DNA from 2 places in the Achromobacter aegrifaciens genome. Region 1 is predicted to be linked to the other one. Evidence: riboswitches for the same ligand, from Rfam matches in the RefSeq annotation. Region 1 holds a riboswitch; the other holds the start of a gene.
What was found. Region 1 has a riboswitch for glycine ahead of HV793_RS24885 (D-amino acid dehydrogenase). Riboswitches for the same ligand answer to the same signal wherever they lie in the genome.
Positions count from the first base shown of each region.

Region 2: linked by a shared signal. The riboswitch ahead of gcvT (glycine cleavage system aminomethyltransferase GcvT) and the one ahead of HV793_RS24885 (D-amino acid dehydrogenase) in region 1 are both predicted to bind glycine.

Region 1 covers NZ_CADIKO010000004.1:70,478-80,181, forward strand. The annotation lists gene ampC (class C beta-lactamase) at 1-1,037, opposite strand, end outside; glycine riboswitch at 1,166-1,257, shown strand; glycine riboswitch at 1,259-1,350, shown strand; gene HV793_RS24885 (D-amino acid dehydrogenase) at 1,395-2,624, shown strand; gene HV793_RS24890 (metal-dependent hydrolase family protein) at 2,662-3,972, opposite strand; gene HV793_RS24895 (alpha/beta fold hydrolase) at 4,038-4,820, opposite strand; gene HV793_RS24900 (helix-turn-helix domain-containing protein) at 5,079-5,933, shown strand; gene nadB (L-aspartate oxidase) at 5,968-7,530, opposite strand; gene nadA (quinolinate synthase NadA) at 7,551-8,690, opposite strand; gene HV793_RS24915 (PhzF family phenazine biosynthesis protein) at 8,837-9,625, opposite strand.
Region 2 covers NZ_CADIKO010000001.1:560,126-569,829, forward strand. The annotation lists gene HV793_RS02685 (M81 family metallopeptidase) at 1-336, shown strand, start outside; gene HV793_RS02690 (DUF945 family protein) at 575-2,548, shown strand; gene gcvP (aminomethyl-transferring glycine dehydrogenase) at 2,644-5,517, opposite strand; gene gcvH (glycine cleavage system protein GcvH) at 5,621-5,998, opposite strand; gene gcvT (glycine cleavage system aminomethyltransferase GcvT) at 6,097-7,197, opposite strand; glycine riboswitch at 7,284-7,406, opposite strand; glycine riboswitch at 7,442-7,537, opposite strand; gene HV793_RS02710 (ZIP family metal transporter) at 7,592-8,485, opposite strand; gene HV793_RS02715 (superoxide dismutase) at 8,516-9,130, opposite strand; gene HV793_RS02720 (BaiN/RdsA family NAD(P)/FAD-dependent oxidoreductase) at 9,281-9,704, opposite strand, start outside.

The sequences.
Region 1 (9,704 bases):
AAGCCATTGGTCGAACCCGTCTTGTTGATCCACACGGTCTCCTGCGGCGGCAGCGGCGGGTTCAACGCCGCCACGGGCTGGCTCTGGCTGTTGTAGTTGCCGGCATTGGCCGTCAACAGCGCGTCCAGCGTTGCCGGATAGCGCAATTGCTCCCAGACCAGATCCTGGGTCATGTCGCCCAGCTGGAAATAGCCGACGTGCGTCTGCGCGATTGCGCCGCGCAGCTCGGCATCGGCGAGGTTCAAACCCATGTTCGCGTCGACGAAGCGGATCAGGTCGCGTGCGCTGGTCTTCACGCCGTAGGCCTCGTCGGCCAGCACGCCCGGATTCACGCGCACGGGGGCATCCTGCTTGTTGTAGCCCTGCGCGTAGTCCGCCATCCTGGCGGCGGGCACGTCGATGTAGGTGCTGGTCAGGCCCAGCTTCGGAAACAGGTCCCGCTCCATGGCCGCCTTGAACGGCCGGTTCAGGCTCTTGGCCGCCACCATGCCCAGCATGCCGATACTGGGGTTGGCGTAGGTGCGATACGTGCCAGCGGCATGCTCGGGCTTCCAGGCCTTGAGATAGGCCATCAGCTGCGCCTGGTTCTTGATCGCGTCGGGCACCTGCAAGGGGAAGCCGCCGGTCGTGTGCGTCCCCAGGTTGATCAGGCTCAGCTTGGCGAAGTCGCTGCCGGCGAGCTCCGGCAGGTACTTGGCCGGACTGTCGCTCAAGGCCAGGCGGCCGCGCACCTGTGCATAGGCTGCCAGGGTTGCCGTGTAGGTCTTGCTGATGGAGCCGATCTCGTACAGCGTATCGCTGCCGGCAGGCCTGCCGGTCTGCCTGGACGCCACGCCATAGTTGTAGAAATGCTGTGTCCCGTTGCGGGTCACGGCGATCGACATGCCCGCAATGCCGTGTTCGCGCATGACGGCCTGGACCGCCTCGTCGACCTTGCGGTCCGTCTCTGCCTGGCCGGCCTGCGCCAGCGCGCAGCCTGCGGCCATCAGCGCAAACAATCCCGTGCGCAGCATGCTGTTCAAGCGCATTCTCGTCATTCCCTGTCGTGTCGGATCCGTGGCGCCGCGACGGCGGCGCGCATGCATCGTAGCGCGATGCGACGCCTTATTGGTACTAACCCTTGGTCTCATCCCAGGGGAATTTGGCTATTCTCGCCTCGTCGATCCAAAACCCCGCAGAAGAGACCTGCCCCCGCGGCAGGCGCCGACGGAGCAACCGCCCCGGAAACTCTCAGGCAAACAGGACTGCGCGGTCTAGACAATCTGGAGAGAGGCGCCAAGCGCGCCCACCGAAGGGGAACCCGCCGCCGTCTGCGCCGCGGGTGAAGCTCTCAGGTACAGAGACAGATGGGGTGCTGCGGCCGGGTGGCCGCGGCCACTCAATCTGGAGCCATCATGCCCCGCATCGCCATCATTGGCGCCGGTATCACCGGCGTCACGTCCGCCTATGCCTTGAGCAAACTGGGATATCACGTCACTGTCTATGACCGCCAGCGCTATCCGGCCATGGAGACCTCCTACGCCAACGGCGGCCAGTTGTCGGCCAGCAACGCCGAGGTCTGGAACAGCACCGCCACCATCATGAAAGGCCTGCGCTGGCTCGGCCGCCACAACGCGCCGCTGCTACTCAATCCCCGCTTCAGCTGGCACAAGTACTCCTGGCTGGCGCAGTTCATCGGACAGATCCGCAACTACCGCCGCAACACGATCGAGACCACCCGGCTGGCCATCGCCGCGCGCCAGCATCTGTACGCCATGGCGGAAGAAGAAGGCATAGATTTCGACCTGGAGCGCCGCGGCATCCTGCACATCTACCACGACGCCGCCAGCTTCGAGACCGCGCGCCGCGCCAATGCCCTGCTGCAGGAAGGCGGGCTGGAGCGCTACGCGGTGTCGCCCGAGGAAGCGCGCAGCATCGAGCCCACGCTGCAAACCGCCTGCCATGGCGGCTTCTACACGCCTTCGGACGCCACCGGCGACATCCACAAGTTCACCAGCGGCCTGGCTCGCGCCTGCGAACGCCGCGGCGTGCGCTTCGCGCAGGACGCGGACATCCGCAACATCAGCCTGGACGGCGCGCCCTACGTGCTCGACGTCGTACGCGAAGGCGGCACGCGCCGCGAACAGCACGAGGCCGACGCCATCGTCGTCTGCGCCGGCGCCGTCAGCCGGCAGTTCGCCAGGCAGCTGGGCGACACGCTCAACATCTACCCGGTCAAGGGCTACTCCATCAGCGTGCATCTGGACGACGCCGCCAGCCAGGCGGCCGCGCCGCGCGTCAGCCTGCTGGACGAAGCCGCCAAGATCGTCACCAGCCGCCTAGGCGACCGCTTCCGCGTGGCCGGCACGGCGGAGTTCAATGGCTTCAACATGGACATCCGCGCGGAGCGCGTGCAGCCCCTGGTGGACTGGACCCGCAAGCACTTCCCCGGCATCCGAACTTCGCGCGTGGTGCCGTGGTGCGGGCTGCGGCCCATGACTCCGAGCATGATGCCCCGCGTGGGCCCGGGCAGGCGGCCCGGCGTGTTTTACAACACGGGGCATGGGCACCTGGGCTGGACCTTGTCGGCGGCGACGGCGCAGATGCTGGCAGCTAGCGTGAGGGAGGGGGTGGGAGAGGCTTGAGCGGGTGAACGCGGCGCCTGGAAAGGCGCCGCCAGACTCACAACACCAGCGCAGCTTCCCTGCCCGCCTCGGCACGCAGCGGCTCCGCATCCAACCCCTGCCGGGAAATGTCCTTACACACCTCCCCATCCTTCATCACCAGCAAGATCCGCTCCGGATCCACCAGCAACGACAGATCCTTCAGCGGATCCCCATCGACCATGACCACGTCCGCCAGATAGCCAGGACGCAGCATGCCCAATTCGTGCGGACGTTGCATGATCTCGCCGCCCAGCCGGGTGGCGGACACGAGCGCTTCGGTCGGGGTCATGCCGATGTAGTCCACGAAGTACTGGAGGTCGCGGGCGTTGGTGCCGTGGGGCATCCAGGCAAAACCGTAGTCGCCGCCGGGCAGGATGCGGATGCCGCGCTTGTGCATCTTGCGCAGCGACTCCGAGGCGATTTCCAGCTCGCGCTTGTAGCCCATCTGTTCGGCGATGGCGGGCGTGATGCCGTATTCGGAAGCGTTGAAGGCGGTGCGGATCAGCCAGCCTATGCCGGGCGCAACGAAATGGCGGTCCTTGTTGGCTTCCAGCATGTCGAGCGCCTCTTCGTCGGCGAAGCTGGCGTGGTAGATCATCTCGATGCCATGGCGCACGCATTGCTTGACTGACTCGCTGGAGCGCGCATGCGCCGCGACCCGCTTGCCATAGCGCTTGGCCTCGTTCGCCAGCATGGCGATTTCGTCTTCGGCGAAGGGCGACATCTCGGCCGGCAGGCCGGCGATGTACTCGCCCGACAGGTTGATCTTCAGGTGGTCGACGCCGTACTTGATGAAGGTGCGCGCCGAGCGCCGGATCTCTTCGGGGCCACAGCACACGCTGCCGAAGCTCAGTTCGTCGAACGGCATGTGCGGCAGCGAGTTGTCGCCCAGCGCGCCTATGGTTGTGATCTCCTGGCTGCCGGCCAGGTAGCGCGGCCCCGGGCATTCGCCGGCATTGATGGCATTGCGCAGCACCACGTCCAGGCGCGGTTTGGCCGCGGCCGCGCCGATGGCCGAGGTCCAGCCCATTTCCAGATAGCGTTTGGCCACGCGCACGCACCAGAGTATGTGCTCTTCCGGCGGCATGAACTGGATCGCGGCCAGCGTGGGCTGGTCGTTCCAGGAAAAATGCGTATGCGCTTCCGTCATGCCCGGCATCAGGAAGCGGCCGCGCCCATCGATGATGCGCGCACCCTCCCGGCTCACCTGCTCGGGCGTGCGCGCGACCTGCGAAATGCGCGCGCCGTCGATCAGCACCTCGCCTTGAAAAGGCTGCTTGCCGCTGCCATCGAAGATGACGACGTTGGTAATGGCAATTCTGGACATGACAGGTCTCCTCCGGCCCGCGTTTGGGGCCGATTTCTTATGTTGAAACGCCAGGAAAACGTGGCTTAGCGCAGCGCCGCGTGGAACTCCCGCAGGGCCTCGGTGCAGGCCTGGGGCTTTTCGTAGGTGGTCCAGTGGCCGCATCCGTCCAGCACGATGCGGCGGCTGCCTGGCATGCGCGCGGCCAGGGCCTCGACATTGCCGGGCGGCGCCACGCCGTCCTGATCGCCGGTGACCAGCAGGGCCGGCGCGCCGATAGTCTCGACGGCGGCCGGCTGCGCATCCGCCAGCGCCTCGCAGCTCTGCGCATAGCCTTGCGGCGGTTGGCGCATCACGCTCTCGCGCACGAGCGCCAGCACGGCGGGTTGATCCTGCTTGGTCTGGGCGCTGGTCGCGCCTTTGACGATGGCGTCGGCGATCTCCTGCATGGCCGCGTCGCCGCCGCGCGCCAGCTCCGCACGCGCGCGGATGCCGGGCCGGCCCGCGTCGGGCGGAGCGGCCAGCGGGCCGAACAGGGCCAGCGACTTGACCCTGCCCGGATGCGCCACGGCAAGATGCTGGGCCACGACGGTTCCGAGCGAATGGGCGGCGACATGCGCCACATCGATATCCAATGCGTCCAGCAGTCCGACCAACGCGTCCACGTAGGTAGCGATGGACAGGCGCTTTTCGCCCAGCGGCGAACGAGCGCTGCCCGGTAGATCAGGACGGATCACGCGGAAACCGTCGAAGGCGCCCATGACGGGCGTCCAGGTATTCGAGGAACCGCCCAGGCCGTGTATGCACAACAGTGCCGGCCCCTCGCCGTCGATTTCCACGGCCATGCCGTTGACGTGTTGCGTGCTCATGCTGCCGCCTCCCTTTATCTGAACAGTCGCTGTTTGCATCGGCACCGCGCCGGCAATTTTTCAGGACTGTATCGGCGCAGGCGGTGGCGCGCTTATCGCTGCGTGCGCGGACTTATCGCAGAGTCAGATTTTGTGCCTAGTGAATACACCTAGCGCGGACAAACGCGTAAACGCCCATAAAATTCCCTGAGCGCCGCACCCGCCCGCACGCAGGCCCAGGCTTGCGCGACGAGGCGATAAGAAAAACGGGAGACAGACATGCAGGAGACCTACGCCTTGCACGAAGGCGCGTTCGGCCGCGCCGTTGTGCTGGAACTGCGCGACGACCTGATCGCGCACGCGCATGCGGAAGTGCAGCTGGCCCTGTGGCTGGGCGGCGCGCGCGTGCTGGGGCATGTCGGCCAGACTCCGGTCCCCTACAGCGAACACCTGGCGCTAGGCACCAATACGTACGAATCGCACGACGCCAGACTGCTCGAACGGTCGGGCCCGGCCATCTTCCTGGTGCTCTACATCGCCAAGCCCTGGCTGGACGAACGGCGGGCCGCCACGGGGCGGCCATTCCACTTCGCGGCGCCGGGCGTGCCCATCGACGCGGCGGTGCGCCAGGGCTGTTGGCGCTTGCTGGACAAGATCGTGGCGCCGCAGGACCACCCCGGCGCGGACCTGGATGCCGAAGTCGAGGCCTTGCTGCAAGCGGCAATCGAATCGTCGATCGAACCGGAGCGCCCACGCAACCAGATGCCCGCGACGCCGGTGCTGGACCGCCGGCTGCGCGCGGCGATCGCCTACATGCGCGAGCACGCCCATGAACCCATCACGGCCGAAGAAGTCGCCAGCCGCGTGGGCCTGTCGCGCGGCCATTTCTTCGCGCTGTTCCGCGATCAGCTCAACACCACGCCGCAAGTTTTCTGGAGCGCCGTGCGCGTCGAAGAAGCCGTGCGCCTGCTGGTACACCAGGAGCAGCCCCTGACCTCCGTAGCGCTGGACCTGGGCTTCTCCACGCCCGGCAATTTCTCCCGCTTCTTCCGCGAGCACATGGGCGTGTCGCCGTCGCGTTTCAGGCGCGCGGCGACGGGCGCCGCGCAGCATCTGCTGACCGGGGTTTCCTGAGCCGCTGGCCGGCCGGACACTGCCCTGCCCGCGCCTAGGCGGTTGCGGCAGGCGCGCGCAGCCGCAAATCCACGGCGTCCTGGCCCGGACGATCGCGGTTGAAATGCGCCCCGCGGCTTTCACCCCGCGCACTCGCCGCCCGCACGATGAGATCAGCCGCCAGAGCCAGGTTGCGCAGCTCCAGCAGTTCCAGGCTCAAGCCCTCGCGCAACAGCCGCGCTTCCGTCTGTGCTCGCAGCGGACCAATGAAGGCCGCCGCACGCGCCAGCGATGCATCGCTGCGCAGCACGCCCACGTCCCGGCTCATCAGTTGTCGCAGGTCGCGCCGCAGCCGCGCCAGATCGGGCGACGCCGGCACGGCGATTGCGTCGGGTGCCGGAGTTCTGCGGGAAACATCGGCCCGCTTCTGCCCGAGTATGTCTTGCGCCGCAGCCCGCCCCGTCACCACGCATTCCAGCAACGAATTGCTGGCCAGGCGGTTGGCGCCATGCAGCCCGGTGCAGGCGGCCTCGCCCACCGCGTACAGGCCGGGCAGGTTGCTGCGCCCGGCCATGTCGGCGGCGATGCCGCCGCAGGTGTAATGCGCGGCGGGCGCAACCGGGATGGAAGCCGTCGTGATGTCGATGCCCAGCGCCAGGCAGCGCGCCTGGATGGTGGGAAAGTGTTCCCGCAGGAATTGCGGCGATTGGTGGCTGATGTCCAGCTGCACGCATTCCAACCCATGGCGTTCCATCTCGCCCTGGATCGCGCGGGCCACGATGTCGCGCGGCGCCAGTTCGGCGCGCGCATCGTGCGCCGGCATGAAGCGCGCGCCGTTGGGCAGGCGTAGCACACCGCCCTCGCCGCGCACGGCCTCGGAGATGAGGAATCCGCCCGCCTGCGCGTGGTGCAGGCCGGTAGGATGGAATTGCGTGAACTCCATGTTGGCGATCTGGCAGCCCGCGCGCGAGGCCATGGCGATGCCGTCGCCGGTCGCGGCCGGCGGCGCGGTCGTCGTCTGGTATGCCTGCCCCGCGCCGCCCGTGGCCAGCACGACATGGCCGGCCGTTGCGTCGAAGATCCGCCCGCTGCGCAGGTCCAGCAGGCGCACGCCGCGGCAGCGCGCCGCGGCCGTACCCGCGGCGCCGTCCAGAATCAGGTCCACGGCGCAATGCGCCTGCAGCAGCGTGATGCCGGATTGCCGCCGCACTCGGTCCTCCAGCGCCGCGACGATGGCGCTGCCGGTCGCGTCCGCCGCGTGCGCGATGCGGCGCAGGCCGTGCCCGCCTTCGCGCGTCAGATGCAAGCCGCCTTGCTCCAGGGTAAACGCGACGCCCTGCTCCTGCAGCCAGGCGATCGCGCCGCAGGCCCGGGAGATGATGTGCCGCGTGGCCGGCAAGTCGCACAGGCCTGCGCCCGCGACCAGAGTGTCGCTGACATGCGCCTCGATGCTGTCGTCCGCGCCCAGCGGCGCGGCGATGCCGCCCTGGGCGCGGTTGCTGGCGCTGTCGCGCAACTCGCCCTTCGACACGAGGGCGACCCGCCTGCGCGGGGCCAGTTCCAGCGCCGCGGCCATGCCGGCCAGGCCGCTGCCGATGATGATGACGTCGAATTCCATGAGCGGACCTCCGGTAGTCCTTAGGCCGGCCCGACGCTGGCGTATAGCGCCGTGTCGCGTGCGAAGTCGCCGCTGGCCTGCACGCGGCGCTTGCGTTGTTCCGCGAAGTCCAGCATGCGATCGATCGGCGCCTTGGCGCGCAGGCCCAGCGCGGGGTCCAGCGTGATCTCGTTGCGGCCGTGCTCCAGTGTCTCGGCAAGGTTGCCCAAGGCGTTCATCGCCATCCAGGGGCAATGCGCGCAGCTCTTGCAGCTGGCGCTGTTGCCCGCGGTGGGCGCGGCCAGGAAGGTCTTGCCGGGCGCCTGCGCGCGCATCTTGTGCAGGATGCCCTGGTCGGTCGCGACGATCAGCAGCCCGGCGTCGAACTTGCGCGCGGCCTCGATCAGCTGGGTGGTCGAGCCCACCACGTCCGCCTGCGCCAGCACCGCCGCGGGAGATTCCGGATGCGCCAGCACCTTGGCCTGGGGATGCTCGGCGCGCAGCAGCTCCAGTTCGGTGCCCTTGAACTCGTCATGCACCAGGCAGGACCCCTGCCACAGCAGCATGTCGGCGCCGGTCTGGCGTTGCACGTAGTCGCCCAGATGGCGGTCCGGCGCCCAAAGGATTTTCTCGCCGCGCGCATGCAGGTCGGCGATCACGTCGAGCGCGATCGACGAGGTGACGACCCAGTCCGCGCGCGCCTTCACCTCCGCGCTGGTATTGGCGTAGACCACCACCGTCCGGTCCGGATGGGCATCGCACCAGGCGGCGAAATCGGCGGCCGGACAGCCCAGGTCCAGCGAGCAGGTGGCGTCCAGGTCCGGCATCAGGATGCGCTTGTCCGGGCTCAGGATCTTGGCGGTCTCGCCCATGAAGCGCACGCCGGCCACCACCAGCGTGCGAGCCTCGTGGTCGCGGCCGAAGCGCGCCATCTCCAGCGAGTCGCCGACGCAGCCGCCGGTCTGTTCAGCCAGCTCCTGCAACTCCGCATCGACGTAGTAGTGGGCGACCAGCACGGCGCGTTCACGCATCAGCAGTTCGCGTATGCGCGCCACGCAGGCGGCGCGTTCGTTGGCTGGCAAGGGTTCGGGCACGCGGGCCCAGGCCTGGCCGACGGCGCTGGGGCAGCTAGTCGTGGCAGGCAGATCGAATTCGACGTACCGGCGGTTGGGGGTGTCCATGGACGCGTCTCCTCGCGAATTGTTATGCTCATATTGAGCATTTAATGATCAAAAAAAGAGCACGGTTTATGCTAGTGTTGAGCATAAACCGTGTCAACGTCTCTTTTGTTACGCCGCCGCGCGCCTGCGCCGCGGCCCGCCAGGCTTCAGATGAAGATCGAGCCGCGCAGGTACAACGCCGCCTGGCCGCTGATGATCACCCGGCCGTTATCCAGCACCTCGCATTGCAACTGGCCCTTGCGCGCCCCGCCCTGCTGCGCGCTCAGGCTGCGCTTGCCCAGGCGCTGGGCCCAGTACGGCGCCAGCGAGGTGTGCGCCGATCCGGTCACCGGATCCTCGTTCACGCCCACCCGCGGCCCGAACCAGCGCGTCACGAAATCGAATTGCGCCGATGGCGCCGTCACCGCCACGCCGCGCGTCTCGAAAGCCGCCAGCGCGGCGAAGTCCGGCTTCAAGGCATCGATCCGCGTTTCATCGTCGATCACCACCAGATAGTCGTCCGTCTTGTAGAACGCCTGCGCGCCCGGCAGGCCCAGCGCCTGCAGCAGACCCGGCGGGATCTCCTGCGCTTCGGGACGCTTGGCCGGAAAATCCATCGCCAGCCGGTCGCTCGCGCGGCGCACCTGCAGTTCGCCGCTGCGCGTGGCAAAGCGCAGCACGTCTTCCGTTGCGCCCAGCTGTTCGAACAGCACCCAGGCCGACGCCAGCGTGGCATGGCCGCACAGGTCCACCTCCACCGCGGGCGTGAACCAGCGCAGCTCGTAGACATCGCCCTTGCGCACGAAGTAGGCGGTTTCGGACAGGTTGTTTTCTTCCGCGATGCGTTGCAGCGTTTCGTCCGGCAGCCATGCCTGCAGCGGCACGACCGCCGCCGGATTGCCGCCAAAGGGCGCGGCGGTGAAAGCGTCTACCTGATAGATGTCGAGTTGCGGCATGGCGGATCCTGGTTGATGGCTGAGGTTACGCGTCGGAACGCAAGCCGGCATTTTCCTATGAAAACGCCGGCTCCGGCCG
Region 2 (9,704 bases), on a different contig from region 1:
GTGTTCGACGGCGTCTACCTGAACCGCGGCCCCATGTACCGCGGCGTGCGCAACGACACCGGCCTGACGGTCGTGATCGACACAGGCCGCGTGGAAATCGTGGTGGTGTCCCGTCACCAGGAGCCGTTCGACATCAACTGCCTGCTGTCGGCCGGCATCGATCCGCTGCAAAAACGCTATGTCGTGCTCAAGAGCCGGGTGCATTGGCGCGCGGGCTTTTCCGACATGGCAACGCAGGTCATCGAATGCACCGGCGTGGGGGTGACCACCTCGGACTACGGCCAGCTTGATTTCAAGCACGTGCGCCGCCCCATCTATCCCCTCGATCCGATGTAAACCGGACCGCCGTCGCTGTACCCCGGAAAGCCGGCGCAACTGCGCCGGCTTTCATTTTGAAATCTTCTGTAACGGCGAGCGCCCTCAGATGACCATCGGCCTCGGTATACTCGCCGCGGGCCTTACAGGCCGATGAATACGCGTATTCCGATGGCGGGCGTCAGTAACGGCGTCCGGCGGCCAGAAGCAGCCGCCGTTCACCGGATATGACTCGATAATCAACGATACAAGCAGAACGATGAAAAAGAGCGTAGCGATCACCCTGGGCGTGGTCATAGTGGGAGCGGGAAGCTGGGTCGGGGCCACGTGGTACACCGGCAAGCGCATCGAGGAAAGCTCGCAGCGCCACCTGGCGGAAGCCAATGAAAAGCTGGCCAAGATCACGCCCCGGTTCGGTCTGCGCATCGATCAGCTGAAGTACGAGCGTGGCCTGTTCTCGACGCAGGCGCGCTACGGCGTGTCGCTGGTCAAGGGCGACAAGGTCGCCGAAGACATGCCCAAGGGCATGATCGAGTTCGATGCGTCCATCGAACACGGCCCCTTCCCCAAGAGCGCCCTGGCGCGCGGCGCCATCGCGCCCAAGCTGGCGTTCACGCACGCCGAGCTCGCCAAGACCGACAACATCAAGGAACTGTTCGAGCTGACCAAGGGCGTCGCGCCCCTGAGCGCCGACACGGTCATCAGTTTCGGCGGCTTCGCCACCTCCACCGCCAATATTGCCCCCGTGCAGATCACGCACGAAGGCAACGCCGTCAATTTCAGCGGCATGGCGATCAACGGCACCTTCGACCGCGCGCTGCAGGCCGTCACGGCGCACGCCCTGGTCGAAACGCTGTCGGTGGACGGCGAAAAGTCGGATGATCCCGTCAAGATGCTGATGTCCGGCCTGACCATGGACGTAGACAGCCGCATGGGCAAGTTCGGCCTCTCCATCGGAGATTCCAGCGTCAAGCTCAAGCGCCTCGACGTGACCCGCGCCGGCGACGACATCAAGGTCTCGGTGGACAATCTGGGCTACGGCGTCAAGCTGGCCGAAGACGACAAGAACGTCAACGTCGAAGCCACCTACCAGACCGGCACCATCACGCTCAACGACGTGGCGCTGGGCAACGGCCAGGCCGTGATCAAGCTCGCCAAGCTGGACGGCGCCGCCATCAAGCAGCTGTCGGACACCTACAACCAGATCGTGCGCCAGTACATGCTGGGCGCCAGCGACGAAGGCCTGAAGGACGAGCAGTTCGACGCCGTGCTGGAAAACGCCGGCAAGCTGCTCAACGGCAACCCCACGTTCAGCATCGACCCGATCAGCTGGAAGACCGACAAGGGCGAAAGCAAGCTGACCTTCGCGCTGGACCTGACCAATCCGCCCAATGTCAAGGACCTGACGCCGCAGGAGATCATGGTCAAGGCCATCAAGCAGATCGACGCGACGCTGGTCATCTCCAAGCCCATGGTGCGCGAACTGATCGTCCAGTACGCCGTCAAGAAGCAAGGCTTGACCGCGGAAAAGGCGGCCGAGGAAGCCGACGACCAGATGCGCTCGATGTCCGGCATGGCTGAAATGCTCAACGTCGGCAAGAACGACGGCGACAACATCATCGGCAAGTTCCACTACGCCGATGGCATGGGCGACCTGAACGGCCAGAAGATCCCCGCCGACGAACTGTTCTCGGGCCTGCTGGGCGCGACCGGAATGGACGACGACATGGATGACATGGACGGCATGGAAGAGGAAGGCGAACCGGCCGAAGGCGCGGAACTTGCCGCGCCCTCCGACACCGCGTCCGTGGCCGGCTACATGCAGGACTTCGACCTGGACACCGTGACGACCATGCTGGACGACATGGTCTACAACCCCCGCAAGCAAGACGGCGACGAAGGTCCCGTCCTGATCCTGGATCCCCGCGACACCGGCGCCAGCGAGCTGCGCGTCGACTTCCTGTGCAACGACTTCACCGAGAAGTGCCATGACCTCGTCGTGACCGCGACCTACAGCAGCAAGAAGCCGGTCTCGCTCAAGGCCATCAACGCCTGGAACCAGGAATACCGCTGGACCCGCGCCTACCTGGACGACAAGAACCGGGCCGTGCTGCAGATGGACATGAACTCGGAAGGCGGCATCGGCAAGGAAAACCTGCAGATCATGCTCAACACGTTCTTCAGCATCGCGGAAGACTTCTCGGTGGCCAGCAAGGCCGCGCCGGCGAAGTAAACCTCGGCTGACGCAAGGCAAAAAAATCCCCCATCTTTCGGATGGGGGTTTTTTTTGCCTTGGGCCCGGCTCGCGCCGGGCCTCGCGGCCCGCATTTATGCGTAGGCTTCGATCGGCAAGCAGGCGCACACCAGGTTGCGGTCGCCGTAGGCGTTGTCCACGCGGGCAACCGGCGGCCAGTACTTGGCGTCGCGCAGCGAGGCCACCGGGTAGGCGGCCTGCTGGCGCGGGTACGCGTGCAGCCATTCCTCGGCCAGCAGCATCTGCGCGGTGTGCGGCGCGTTCTTCAGGACGTTGTCCTCGGCATCGCGCTCGCCGCGCTCGACCTGGGCGATTTCTTCGCGGATCGAGATCATCGCGTCGATGAAGCGGTCCAGTTCGGCAACGCCTTCCGATTCGGTCGGCTCGACCATCAGCGTGCCGGCCACCGGGAAGCTCATGGTGGGCGCATGGAAGCCGTAGTCCATCAGGCGCTTGGCGATGTCTTCGGCGCTGATGCCGCTGGTTTCCTTGAGCGGGCGCACATCGAGGATGCACTCGTGCGCCACGCGGCCGTTGCGGCCCGCGTACAGGACCGGATAGTGGTCACGCAGGCGGGTGGCGATGTAATTGGCGTTCAGGATGGCGACTTCAGTGGCGCGGCGCAGGCCGTCGGCGCCCATCAGCGAGATGTACACGAACGGAATCGGCAGGATGCCCGCGGAACCGAACGGCGCGGCCGACACCGGGCCGACCTTGGCGTCGCCAGGCAGCTTGCCCTGCTCGTTCACCACGCCCGGCAGGTAGGGAGCCAGGTGCGCGCGCACCGCCACGGGGCCCACGCCGGGGCCGCCGCCGCCGTGCGGAATGCAGAAGGTCTTGTGCAGGTTCAGGTGGGACACGTCCGAACCGAACTTGCCCGGCTGGGCCACGCCCACCATCGCGTTCATGTTGGCGCCGTCCAGGTAGACCTGGCCGCCGGCCTGGTGCACCAGATCGCAGATCTCGGTGACGGCTTCCTCGAACACGCCGTGGGTCGACGGATACGTGATCATCAAAGCGGCCAGCTTGTCGCCGACCTGTTCGATCTTGGCGCGCAGGTCGGCCAGATCGACGTTGCCGTTGGCATCCGACGCCACCACCACCACGTCCATGCCGGCCAGTTGCGCCGAGGCCGGGTTGGTGCCGTGCGCCGACGACGGGATCAGGCAGATGTTGCGCTGATGCTGGCCGTTGGCCTGATGGTAGCCGCGGATGGCCAGGAGGCCTGCGTACTCGCCCTGCGCGCCCGAGTTGGGCTGCAGGCTGATGTTGTCGTAGCCGGTGATCTCGCACAGCGCGGCCGACAGGCGGTCGATCAGTTCGTTGTAGCCCTGGCTTTGCGAAGCCGGCGCGAACGGGTGGATCAGCGCGAACTCGGGCCAGGTGATGGGGATCATCTCGGCGGTCGCGTTGAGCTTCATGGTGCACGAGCCCAGCGGAATCATGGTGCGGTCCAGCGCCAGATCCTTGTCGGCCAGCTTGCGCAGGTAGCGCAGCATGTCGGTTTCCGACTGCACGCTGGAGAACACCGGGTGCGTCAGGATCGCGCTTTCGCGCGCCACGCCGGCGGGAATGCCGCTGGCGGCGGCCGCGTCCAGCGCGTCGATGTCGAGTTCGACGTCATCGCGTTCCAGGCCGGCGGCGAAGACGTTGACCAGCGCCTGCAGGTCAGCCGCGGTCACGGTCTCGTCCAGCGACACCGCCAGGCGGGCGCCATCGACGCGGCGCAGGTTGATGTGCGCGCAATCGGCGGCGGTCAGGATGGCGGGCGTGGCCGCCCCGGTTTCCAGCAGCAGCGTGTCGAAGAAGGTGTCGTTGACGACCTTCACGCCCAATTTGACAAGTTCGGCGCGCAGGATGGCGGTGCTGCGCTGCACGCGCTCGGCGATGCGGCGGATGCCGGCCGGACCGTGCCACACGGCATACATGCCAGCCATCACGGCCAGCAGCACTTGCGCGGTGCAGATGTTGGAAGTGGCCTTTTCGCGGCGGATGTGCTGTTCGCGCGTCTGCAGCGCCAGGCGCATGGCCGGGTTGCCCTGCGCGTCCTTGGACACACCGACCAGGCGGCCAGCCATGTTGCGCTTGAAGGCGTCCTTGCAGGCCATGAAGCCGGCATGCGGGCCGCCGAAACCGAACGGCACGCCAAAGCGCTGGGCCGAACCGATGGCGATATCCGCGCCCCATTCTCCGGGCGCGGCCAGCAGGGCCAGCGCCAGCAGGTCAGTCGCGACGGCCACGATGGCGCCTTGCGCATGCGCGGCTTCGGCCAGCTTGCGGTAGTCGGCGACGGAGCCGGTGCTGTGCGGGTACTGCAGCAGCACGCCGAAGCACTCGGGCAGGCCTTCGGCCTCGTCGCCGATGGTGATTTCGATGTCCAGGCCTTCGGCGCGCGTGCGCACGACTTCGATGGTCTGGGGATGCACGTGGCGCGAAATGAAGAACACCGGGCTCTTCGACTTGGCGCTGCGGCGCGCCAGCGTCATGGCTTCGGCGGCGGCGGTGCTTTCGTCCAGCAGCGAGGCGTTGGAGATGTCCAGCCCGGTCAGGTCCGCGACCATGGTCTGGTAGTTCAGCAGGGCTTCGAGGCGGCCCTGCGAGATCTCGGGCTGGTAAGGCGTGTAGGCCGTGTACCAGGCGGGATTCTCAAGAATGTTGCGCAACACCACGTTGGGCGTCTGCGTGCCGTAGTACCCCTGGCCGATGTAGCTGCGGTAGACCTTGTTGCGGCCGGCGATCTGCTTCAGTTCGGCCAGCACGTCGGTTTCGCTGCGCGAGGCGGGCAGCGCGAGCGGGGCCTGGCTGCGGATCTTGGGCGGCACGACTTCTTCGATCAGGGCGTCCAGGCTGGCGCTGCCGATGACGGCAAGCATGGCGGCCTGGTCGGCGTCGGAAGGGCCGATGTGGCGGGGAATGAAGTCGGTGTGGGTGTCTAGGGCGCGCGACATGGAGAGGTCTCGGGATAGCGGGTGTCGTCGGAGGACGGACGGTATTGCATCTTGCGGAACAGGCGCGTGGCGGGTGCCCTGCGCCCGTTCCAGCCAGGCTGGCTTAGCCGTTGGCGACGGCTTCGTAGCCGGCGGCGTCGAGCAGCTTGTCGGCGTCGGCGGCGTTGACCGGCTTGATCTTGAAGATCCAGGCGGTGAAGGCCGATTCGTTGATCAGGTTGGGATTGTTTTCCAGCTCTTCGTTGAACGCGACGATCTCGCCAGCCACGGGAGCGTAGATGTCCGAAGCGGCCTTGACCGATTCGACCACGCCAGCGGTTTCACCGGCGTTCAGCTTGGCGCCGACCTTCACGTCGCCAACGAAGACCAGGTCGCCCAATTGATCCTGGGCGGTATCGGTGATGCCGACGACGAACACATCGCCTTCGGCTTTGACCCATTCATGGGACTCGGTGTACTTGCGATCGGTGGGCAGACTCATGGGAACTCCTGAGGGAATGCGGGTAGATGAATGGTGTTGCGCGCCTCGCGCGGGCGGCCGTCGCCCCAGGGGCCGGCGGCTCGCGCGAAGCTTCGAGTTTACGAGTGTTCGACCGCTTTGCCGTTACGCACGAACGGCAATTTGCAGGCCAGGGCGGGCACCCACTTACCGCGGATGTCGACTTCGACCGTGTCGCCCGGCTTGACGCCTTGAGGCAGACGGGCAAAGCCGATCGATACGCCCAGCGTGGGCGACATGGTGCCGCTGGTGAGCTCGCCCGTGCCTTCCTTGGTGCGCACGGCCATGTGCGCGCGCATCACGCCGCGTTCTTGCAGCTTCAGGCCGATGAAGGTGGCGGGGGTAGCGAATTGTTCCAGCGCGTCGCGACCGATGAAGCGGCGCTCGGCGTTCTTCAGGGACACGGTCCAGGTCAGGCCGGCCTGGTCGGGCTGGGTCAGCTCGTCCATGTCCTGGCCGTACAGATTCATGCCGGCTTCCAGGCGCAGCGTGTCGCGCGCGCCCAGGCCGCAGGGCCGCACGCCCTGGGCGACCAGGTCGCGCCACAGCTGCACGACTTCGGCGGCCGGCAGCACGATTTCAAAGCCGTCCTCGCCGGTGTAGCCGGTACGGGCCACCAGGGTGTCGTCGCCCACGCGGGCGGCCACGAAGGGGGTAAGCGGCTCGCTGGCGGCCTGCCAGGCCGGGCGCGCGGCCCAGACCTTGGCGCGGGCGTTGGGGCCTTGCACGGCCACCATGGCCAGATCGCGGCGCGGCGTGATGGCAACGTCGAACTGGCCAGCCTGCTTGACGCGCTGCATCCAGGCGACGTCCTTGTCGGCCGTGCCTGCGTTGACCACGACGCGCCATTCGTCGGCGGCGAAGAAATAGATGATCAGGTCGTCGATCACGCCGCCTTGCGGGTTCAGCATGCAGCTGTACAACGCCTTGCCGGGCACGGTCAGCTTGGACACGTCGTTGGCGACCAGGCGCTGCAGGAAGGCGAACGCGTCGGGACCGGCCACGTCGACGTTCAGCATGTGCGACACATCGAACATGCCGGCGTCCTGGCGCACGGCGTGGTGCTCTTCCAGCTGCGAACCGTAGGCCAGCGGCATGTCCCAGCCGCCGAAGTCGACCATGCGGGCGCCAGAGGCGATATGTTCTTCGGCCAGCGGGGTGCGTTTGAGGGTTGCGGACATGCGCGGAAACTCCGGGGCGGCAGTGTTGCCAGGGTTACGGAATGCCAGTGGTGCCAAGCGGGGTGCGCTTGTACAACGGCTGAATCTTCCGCCCCTCTGTCCTTTTGCCTGAGAGTTGCCCCGCATGGCGGGTTTGCACCTTCGGCGCCTGGGCTGCTCGCTATGTCCCTAGTTCAGGGTCGGCGCCAGGTCTCTCCAGAGTACTGTTTTGCCGCGTCCGCACGGTGAGAAAACCGGGACAGGGCAAGCATGGGCGGTATGGGTTACCTGAGCGATTCCGGGCGAATTGCGCCTTCGGCGGCGGCCGGACGTACAGGCCGCTCTCTCCCGCAACATGCGTGACAGCGGCGCAAGCATACAACGAAAGCCGCGGCCAGGGAATGCCCGCGGCGGCTCAGCCCAGCGCCGTGTCCAGCAGCATCATCAGCACGAAACCCAGCATCAGGCCGCAGGTCGCGTAGACCTCATGCCCCTTGCGGTGCGATTCGGGGATGATCTCGTGGCTGATCACGAACAGCATGGCGCCTGCGGCAAAACCCAGGCCCCAGGGCAGAAGCGGCTCGGACCAGCCGACCACTGCGGCGCCGAGCACCGCGCCCAGCGGCTCGACCAGGCCGGACAGCATGCCCAGCGCCACCGCGAAGGCGCGCTGATAGCCCGCCGCCAGCAGCGCCACCGCCACCACCAGCCCTTCGGGAATGTCCTGGATCGCAATGCCGGTGGCCAGCGCGGTGCCGCGCATGGCGTCGTTGCCCGCGTAGCCCACGCCTATGGCCAGGCCTTCCGGCAGGTTATGCAGGGTGATGGCGAAGACGAACAGCCAAGTGCGGCGCAGGCGGTGCGCCTCGATGCCTTCCCGGCCCTTGATGAAATGTTCGTGCGGCAGGGTACGGTCCATGAGCAGCAGCACCGCCGCCCCCAGCAGTACGGCCGCGCCCACCGTCAAGCCGGCGCCCCAGGGGCCATAGCCCAGGTCGCGGCCCGCGGCGATGCCCGGCGCCACCAGCGAGAAGGCGCTGGCGGCCAGCATCACGCCGGCGCCGAAGCCGAACATGCTGTCCTGCATTTTCTGGGGGATGGTCCGAGCAAACAGGATGGGCAAAGTACCCAGGGCAGTAGCGCCCGCGGCCACCAGCCCGCCCAGGAGGGCATCGGCCACGTGCGGCGCGCGCACGTCCAGATAGGCCCACAACTGGTGCAGGCCCAGGCATGCCACCAATACGGCCAGGGTCCACACGCTGATGCTGGTGGCCGCCGGCCGCACGCGATGACGGCTGAAGGTATTCATGTGCCGCTGCCCTCCTTGCGAGAGATGCGCTCAGCGCTGGGCTGCCGCGTAGCGGCGCGCCACTTCAGGCCAATTCACGACATTGTAAAAGGCGCCGATGTACTCGGGCCTGCGGTTCTGGTACTTCAGGTAGTAGGCGTGCTCCCACACGTCCAGTCCCAGGATGGGCGTGTTGCCGTGCATCAGGGGGCTGTCCTGGTTGGCGCTGCTTTCCACCGCAAGCTTGCCGGCCGGCGTCACCGAGAGCCAGGCCCAGCCGCTGCCGAAGCGGGTCAGCGCAGCCTTGGTGAACGCGTCGCGGAAGGCGGCCTGCCCGCCCAGTTCGGACTCGATGGCCGCTGCCAATGCGCCGTCCGGCTCACCCCCGCCCTCGGGCGACATGACCGACCAGAACAGGCTGTGGTTGGCGTGGCCCCCGCCGTGGTTGCGCACGGCGCCGCGGATGGCTTCGGGCAACTGCTCCAGCCGCGCCACCAGGGACTCGACCGGCTCGTTGGTGACGATGCCCGCGCCTTCCAGCGCAGCGTTCAGGCTGTTGACGTAGGTCTGATGGTGCTTGCTGTAGTGGATCTCCATCGTCATCGCGTCGATGTGAGGTTCCAGGGCGTCGTAGGCATACGGCAGGGGCGGAAGAGTGTAGGCCATGCATGTCTCCGTTGGATCCGCCCCCCGATTCAGGGCTTGGATCAATATCGAAAACATAAATGATAAGTATTTTTATTTGATATAACAATGGCAGGCTTCCAATACCTGCCATAGCGCCGGCCTATCGGCGCCCTGTCCCGCCAGAGGACGCTACAGCGCCTTGCCGCAGGCCACGCCCGAAGCCCAGGCCCACTGGAAGTTGTAGCCGCCCAGCCAACCCGTGACGTCCACGGCTTCGCCGATGAAATAGAGGCCGGCGACGGTCTTTGCCTGCATGGACTTCTGGTCCAGGCCGCGCGTGTCCACGCCGCCGCGCATGACTTCGGCCTTCTTGTAGCCAGCCGTGCCGCTGGGCACCAGGCTCCACTGATGGATGTCCTGGGCCAGCGTGCGCAGGGTCTTGTCCGGTGCGTCGGCCAGGCGCAGCGCCGCCAGGCCCGGCTTGCCGCCCTGCTCCGCCAGGTGCAGCCAGCGGTCAGCCAGGCGCTTGGGCCAGAGGCCCGCCAGGACGGTATGCAGCTGCTGCCGGTTGCCCGACTTCGACGCCAGCAGTTCTTCCGCCAGGTCGCGGCCA